3 regions of the Kocuria sp. WRN011 genome follow, and region 1 is predicted to be linked to each of the others. Evidence: riboswitches for the same ligand, from Rfam matches in the RefSeq annotation. Region 1 holds a riboswitch; each other region holds the start of a gene.
What was found. A riboswitch is a leader RNA that binds a small molecule or an ion and turns the genes downstream of it on or off. The one in region 1 is predicted to bind thiamine pyrophosphate.
Positions count from the first base shown of each region.

Region 2: it holds a riboswitch for thiamine pyrophosphate, as region 1 does, so the genes downstream of both, CKW39_RS01310 (ECF transporter S component) here and CKW39_RS11265 (bifunctional hydroxymethylpyrimidine kinase/phosphomethylpyrimidine kinase) in region 1, are expected to answer to the same signal.
Region 3: it holds a riboswitch for thiamine pyrophosphate, as region 1 does, so the genes downstream of both, thiO (glycine oxidase ThiO) here and CKW39_RS11265 (bifunctional hydroxymethylpyrimidine kinase/phosphomethylpyrimidine kinase) in region 1, are expected to answer to the same signal.

Region 1 is NZ_NSGI01000007.1:133,036-135,292, reverse strand. It holds gene CKW39_RS11270 (Rne/Rng family ribonuclease) at 1-1,215, shown strand, start outside; TPP riboswitch at 1,295-1,389, shown strand; gene CKW39_RS11265 (bifunctional hydroxymethylpyrimidine kinase/phosphomethylpyrimidine kinase) at 1,377-2,257, shown strand, end outside.
Region 2 is NZ_NSGI01000001.1:277,839-280,095, reverse strand. It holds gene CKW39_RS01315 (ABC transporter ATP-binding protein) at 1-680, opposite strand, end outside; gene CKW39_RS01310 (ECF transporter S component) at 677-1,282, opposite strand; TPP riboswitch at 1,342-1,448, opposite strand; gene CKW39_RS01305 (DUF4235 domain-containing protein) at 1,539-1,808, opposite strand; gene mnhG (monovalent cation/H(+) antiporter subunit G) at 1,903-2,257, opposite strand, start outside.
Region 3 is NZ_NSGI01000001.1:342,984-345,240, forward strand. It holds gene thiO (glycine oxidase ThiO) at 1-1,106, opposite strand, end outside; TPP riboswitch at 1,104-1,229, opposite strand; gene thiE (thiamine phosphate synthase) at 1,283-1,939, shown strand; gene CKW39_RS01615 (thiol-disulfide oxidoreductase DCC family protein) at 1,940-2,257, opposite strand, start outside.

The sequences.
Region 1 (2,257 bases):
TCGGAGCCCTGCGAGGCGTGCGCCGGCCGCGGTGCGATCGTGCACGACCACCCGCTCAAGGGTCGCGCGGGGGATTCCGCCCCGGATCACCGTAATAACCGCAACGAGCGCAAGCGCTCCAAGCACAAGCAGCAGCACCAGGGCGGCCAGCAGAGCAACCAGCAGGACAAGCCCAAGAACTCCGGTAACGGCGGCAACAACGGATCGGACAACGGCAACGAGGGCAACGACCAGGAGTCGAAGGCCCGCGCGGAAGCCGCACGCAACGCTCTGGCCAGTATTGCTGCAGCTTCCCAGCACGACGACGACGCCGCCTCGGGTCACCAGGGCGACGACCAGTCCGGCGAACGCTCCGGTGGTAAGGAACAGACGCCGGATCAGGGCAAGGATCAGTCTGGTTCCCAGGACAACCAGGACCACGGTGATCAGGACGGCGATCGTCGCCGCAAGAAGCGTCGCGGCAAGCGCAGCCGCGGCCGCGCTCAGTCGGGCCAGGACGGCCAGGGCAACGATTCGCAGTCGAAGGATGCCTCGGATTCGGACGGCCAGGATCGTGACCGGGGTTCGGAGGACAAGGTCGAGAACCAGTCCTCGAGCCTGACCATTCACGGTGAGGTCATCGAGCTACCGCACGGCGGTGGTTCCCCGGAGGACCAGCCGGAGAGCGGTCAGCAGTCGCTGACGCTGGACTCGTTGACGGCAGCGTTCACGGAAGAGCCCGCGCAGGAATCTTCCCAGGAACAGCCCTCGCGGGGCAACCGCCGGAGCCGCTCCCGCAGGGCGCAGCGTGGAGCAACTCATGAATCCCGTCAGGGGACCGAGAAGTCTACTCCGGATTCAGCCGAGACCGCAGATTCATCGAAGCAGTCCGGTGCGGCGGAGAAGGCCGAGGCGCCGTCGGAGTCTTCGGCCAGCCAGTCCGCCGGGACTTCTGCTCCGAAGCAGGCGGCGTCACGTCAGGGCGCGGCACCCGCCGCCGCGACGGAGACCAAGCCGGCCACGCGGCGTCGTTCGCGCCGTGCTTCCGCACCCACGGCAGCACCGGGAACGGCGAGCGTGCAGAAGCACGAGCCGGTCAGCTCCACGGGCAACGTGAAACGGTTCACCGCCGACGCGCCCAGGCAGGACGCGCCCAAGGCCGCCTCGCAACCCAGCGTGGTGGGCGTGGGCGTGAAGGCCGCGGACATGAAGATGACCGGCGGTTCCAAGGACTGACACCGAGCACCAGCACCGAGATATGACATGCCACAGGGCCGCGGAAGATGAGAACCCGCGGCCCTGTGGCATGATGTGTATCACTGACACGGGGTGCCGCACGAGCGGCTGAGATGACACCCGTTGAACCTGATCTAGCTCGTACTAGCGAAGGGAATGTCGTGACTACTGCGCATTCTGATTCTTTGACCGTGCCCCGCGTGCTCACGATTGCCGGGACGGATCCGACCGGTGGTGCCGGCCAGGCCGCCGATCTGAAATCCATTGCCGCGATGGGCGGTTACGGCATGAATGTGATCACCGCGGTGGTCGCCCAGAACACCACCAGCGTGATCGACATCCACACCCCGCCCGTGCACATCCTGCGTTCCCAGCTAGAAGCCGTCAGCTCCGACGTCACCCTGGATGCCGTCAAGGTGGGCATGCTCGGATCCATCGAGGTGATCGACACCGTCCGCGACTGGTTGGCCGCCGTGAAACCTCCGGTGACCGTGGTGGACCCCGTGATGGTGGCCACCGCCGGCGGCCGCTTGCTGCGGGCTGAGGCCGAGACGGCACTCATGTCATTGTTGCCACTGGCCGATCTGATCACCCCCAACCTCCTGGAGCTCGCGGTGCTGGCCGATGCCCCCACCGCAACCACGTGGAGTGAGGCGCTAGAACAAGGACGATTCGTAGCCGAGAGGTTCGGCGCACGTGTGCTCGTCAAGGGCGGTCACCTGCCCGGGTCACGAACTCCCGACGCGCTGCTCGAACCGGGCCGCACCGAGCCGGTCGTGACGTTCGACGATCCTCGGGTAGCGACCTCCAACACTCACGGCACCGGATGTTCGCTGTCCTCCGCCATTGCCACGGTGGTGGCCCGCACGGGGGACTGGGCGGGGGCGGTGCGTACGGCACGCGCGTGGCTGCGCGGTGCGCTGGCACACGCGGACAGCCTGCACGTGGGGCACGGCAACGGTCCGGTGCACCACTTCCATCACGTCCAGGCCACCTTGCAGGACAGCCAGTCCTGTGAACGCTTCACGGATTCCCTGTGGCG
Region 2 (2,257 bases), on a different contig from region 1:
CGTCCATCGTCATTGAGCACGATCACGCGGTCCACCACGGACTCCCAGAGGCCGACCCGGTGTTCGACCACGATCATCGTGGTGCCGGATTGCGCCACGGCGCGTTCCACGGCGTCACGCAGTTCCGCTGCACCCTGCTCGTCCACACTGGCCGTGGGTTCGTCCAGCAGCAACAGTTGCGGGCGCATGGCCATGGTTCCGGCCAGCGCCAGGCGTTGCTTCTGCCCACCGGACAGCTCGGTCGTGGAGTGATCCAGCGGGAGATCCAACCCGACCTCGGCAAGAGCGGCGCCCACGCGGGCCCAGATCTGGTCGCGAGGTACGGCGAGATTCTCGAGGCCGAAAGCGACGTCGTCACCCACCCGCGCCAGGATCACCTGCGTCTCCGGGTCCTGGTGCATGAAGCCCACCGCCCCGCGAGCGTCACGCGGATCCACACCGTTGACGGTGAGTTCCCCCGATCGGGATTCCCCGTCCGGGTCCTGCTCGACCCCGGCCATCGCGTGCAGCAACGTTGACTTACCGGCCCCGGACGGGCCCAGGAGCAGCACTCGCTCGCCGGGTCGGATGTGCGCGCTGACCGAATTCAGGGACGGCTGTTCGCGTCCCGGGTAGTGCCACCCGAACTCCGTGAGCACCACCTCCGCCCCGCGCTGATCCACGGCCACGTGCGACGTCATCGCCGCGCTGCGCCCGACGCCAAGCCGTTGAGCACCCCCGTTTTCTGCAGCGCCCGGGTGACCAACCACATCAGAACACCGGCGATGATCGCACCGGACAACGTGGTCAGAGATGCGTAGACCACCTGCTGGTCCAGGGCCCATTCGAAGTTGTATATGATGTTCTCGCTGACGCCCATGAACAGCCCCGCCATCGCGCCACCGGCGGCAGCAACGGCCAAACCGAACTTTCGGTAACGGGTCAACAGGAACACGATCTCCACCGCAGCACCCTGCACCAGGCCGGAGATCACCACGGTCCATCCGAAGTGCGTGCCCAAGAATCCTTCGAGAACGGCCGCAAGCAGCTCACAGAAAACCGCGGCTCCGGGCTTGCGAATGACCAAGGCACCCAGAGTTCCGGCGATGAGCCAACCGCCGCCGATCAGGCCGGTGGCCGGTGGATAAGCCACCGCAGCGGTGGTTGCCACGGGGTACAGCAGGTTCGCCCACGCCCAGAAGACGACGGCGCACACGGCGGCCAATACCGCCGCCACCACGATGTCCACCACGCGCCATGACTTCTGAGGCGTACGGGTTGTCCTGGTCTTGACCTGTGTCATGTTTCATCCTCCTGATGAGTACAGGAGGGGAAAGAACCGCACACGGAACGTGCACGGGCCCTTTGAGATACTCGACTCCCTATCGCCGGAATGACCCGGATCAGGTTCGAGGGTCTGCGCTGGTGCGCACTCTCAGCGCCGCTCGGGCGCTCCCCTGTCGTTAGTAGCTCATCCTAGACCAGAACGTCAGATCACAAAAAGCGGCGGGGAGACGTTCGATGAACGCAACCCCGCCGCTTCCGACAGTTCAAAGACCTCAGATCTCGGACTGGGACGTATTGTCCTGGTCATTATCCGCGTTGATCTTGGCCATGGCGCGCTGTACGCCCACCTTGACCAGGGTGGTCACCAAACCGGTGAGGAGAGCCCACACGATGATGTCGCGCCAGGCCTCGTCCGGGTCCGGGTTCTTAGCCGGGGGCTCGTTGCCGGTGACCTTCTTCCACCCCGCGGTCAGGACCTTCGTGGCCACTGCGGTTCCGCCCAGCGATGCCGCGGTGCTGGCCAAATCAATTGCTTTGCTCATCGAACGCTCCTCTTCATGGTTCACAGTTCTTCACCAAGCATACGAACCACTTGGCGGTTCTACGACAACTTCAGCCCCTGCCGGGCCGAGATTTTTAATCCTCGCGCCGGGTGCTCGCGTAATCCACGACGTCCTTAAGGTCGTCCTGGGTGAGGTTCTCTTCGTGCAGGTGCTTGGACCGGTAGGCGGACCGCCCCACCATGTGGGCAGAGACGGGAACGGTCAGCAGCATGAACAACCAGGCCAGGATCAGCAACGGGATCATGGTGGGGTCCCGCCCCTCGATGGCCACCGCGGTCAACAACAACAGCAGGCCGAACACCTGGGGCTTGGTACCCGCGTGCATCCGGGACAGCAGGTCAGGGAAACGCACCAGACCAACGGCTGCCGCCAGAGACATCAGACAGCCCACCACCATGCACACCGCGGCCACGATATCCAGAATGAGT
Region 3 (2,257 bases), on a different contig from region 1:
CCGTGCCGGAAATGACCGGTGCTGATCACCAGGCCGGTCACGGAGCACAACCCCATGTACGGCAGATCGTCCGGAGTCCCCGGGCGAGCGCGGGCCAGCATCTCCAGCACATCGCAGTCGTCCACAGCGGGCAGGATGGCGCGTGCGTCCCGCAACAGTTGGTGCACGCCACCGGCCAGTACGGACGCTCGCCCGTCTTCGCGACTCGTGGCGCCCAGCACCAACGTCCGGTCGGCTCGGGGCACCAGGTACACGGCCCGCCCGTGGACCTGCCCGCGAACCGTGCGTGTGATCAAGTGTTCTTCCCCGGGCAGGAGCAGCGAATCGGGCACGCTCAGCCGCAGAATGTCGCCGTACACAGGGCGCAGCCGCAGGGTCAGGCCCGCGGGTAGCTGTCCGGTATCGCTGGTGTTCAGTCCAGTGGCCAGCACGACGACGTCGCTCTCGACCGTCTCGCCTCCCTCCAGGAGCACTCCGGTCACCTGGGGTTCGGTACCGCGGGTTGAGAGAACTCGTTCGACCTTCGCGTGGAACCAACGCGCGGGGCCGGGGTCTGTGGCACCGTTCAGCGTGTCAATGGCCGGTGCGTCCAGGGCTTGGATCAGGGATGCGGCGAGCAGTCGGGGGTCCACCTGATGGTCCGTGGGAACCCTGATGGCACCCGCGACATGCGGTGCGAGAGCGGGCTCTAGTTTCCGGGCCTGACGAGCTGTGATGTTCTCGACCTGCATGCCCGCGGCGCGCTGGTGGGCTGCGAGGTCCTGCAAGGCGTGTGCATCGGCGGAGTCGACTCCCAACACCAGGGTCTCTTCGGTGCGGTAGCCGGTGGGGAGCCCGGAGGCAGCGGAGACCCGCTCGATGAATGCCGGATACTCCACGGCGGAGGCAGCCATGAGGGGGTACAGGCTTTCCTGGCCGTACTGGGTTTCGGCGATCGGGGCGAGCATGCCCGCGGCAGCGTGGGTGGCTCCCGAGGCGGGACGGGGGTCTGCGAGCGTGACTGCTACGCCGCGGCGTCGTAATTCGAAAGCGGTCGCCAGACCAATCAAGCCGGCGCCCGCGACCACTGCGTGCCGTGGCGCACTGTGGTGCTGGACGGGTGGCATGGGTGCCACAACACTCCCTCCGGCGGCATGATCCGCATCAGGTTTCCGGTCGGCGGCTCACGCCCTCTCAGCCCGCTGCGGTGGTTGCCGGGGCAACAGTCGCGGACTCCCGTGGAACTACCGGTCATGTGACCGGTACCTCTCAGTGTAACCGTGACCCGTGGCACCATGGCCACATGAGTGAGCAACAGAGTCAGGGAACCCGTAGGCGTGATGCGTTCGCGAATGCCAAGTTGTACGTGTGTGTCACGGCGCGAAAAGAGCGCGGTGACCTGCGGGAATTCCTGCATGCCGCGTACGAGGGCGGCGTGGACATCATCCAGCTGCGTGACAAGAAACTCGAAGCCGCGGCAGAGATCGAGGCCATCGAGGTGCTCGGCGAGGTTGCACGGGAACACGGCAAGCTGTTCGCGATCAATGATCGGGCAGACGTAGCGATGCTCACCGGTGCGGATGTTTTCCACGTGGGGCAGGGCGATCTCACCACCCCGCAGGCGCGCCAGTTGCTGGGCGATGACGTGATCATCGGCCGCTCGTGCCTGTCTCGTGAGCAAGTGGACGGAGCGATTGCGGACGAGGGCCTGGACTACTTCTGCACCGGACCCGTGTGGGAAACGCCCACCAAACCCGGACGTGCCGCCGTGGGGCTGGAACTGCCGAAGTATGCCGCGGAGCACGCGGGAGACAAGCCGTTCTTCGCCATCGGCGGGATTGACGCCGAGCGGTTGCCGTCCGTGCTCGAGACCGGCGCGTCACGGATCGTGGTGGTTCGGGCGGTCACGGATGCCACCGACCCGGAAGCTGCCGCTCGCGAGCTGCGGAAATTCTTGTAATTACGTAGTTCTGGGCTCGCAGTTTTCCGGGTGACATTCGCACCACGGCGTGACACCGGGGAACTTTCCGCGGTGATCCGCGACCCATTGGTACACGCGATCCTGGGCCGTTCGTACTGGTGGGATGCGGTAGAGCTTGCCAAAAATGCGGGTGCCGAGGGCGGTGTCCAGAGTCTCGGCTACGGCCGCTGCGCCGGCCGATGGTGTCCCGCCGACCACGGCCCAGACCGCAGTGTGAGCTTGTGATTCGGTGAGACCGAAGCGCTCCAGCACGTCAGGTTCCTGATACGCGTGGGTGCTGATGCGACGGTAACGGTC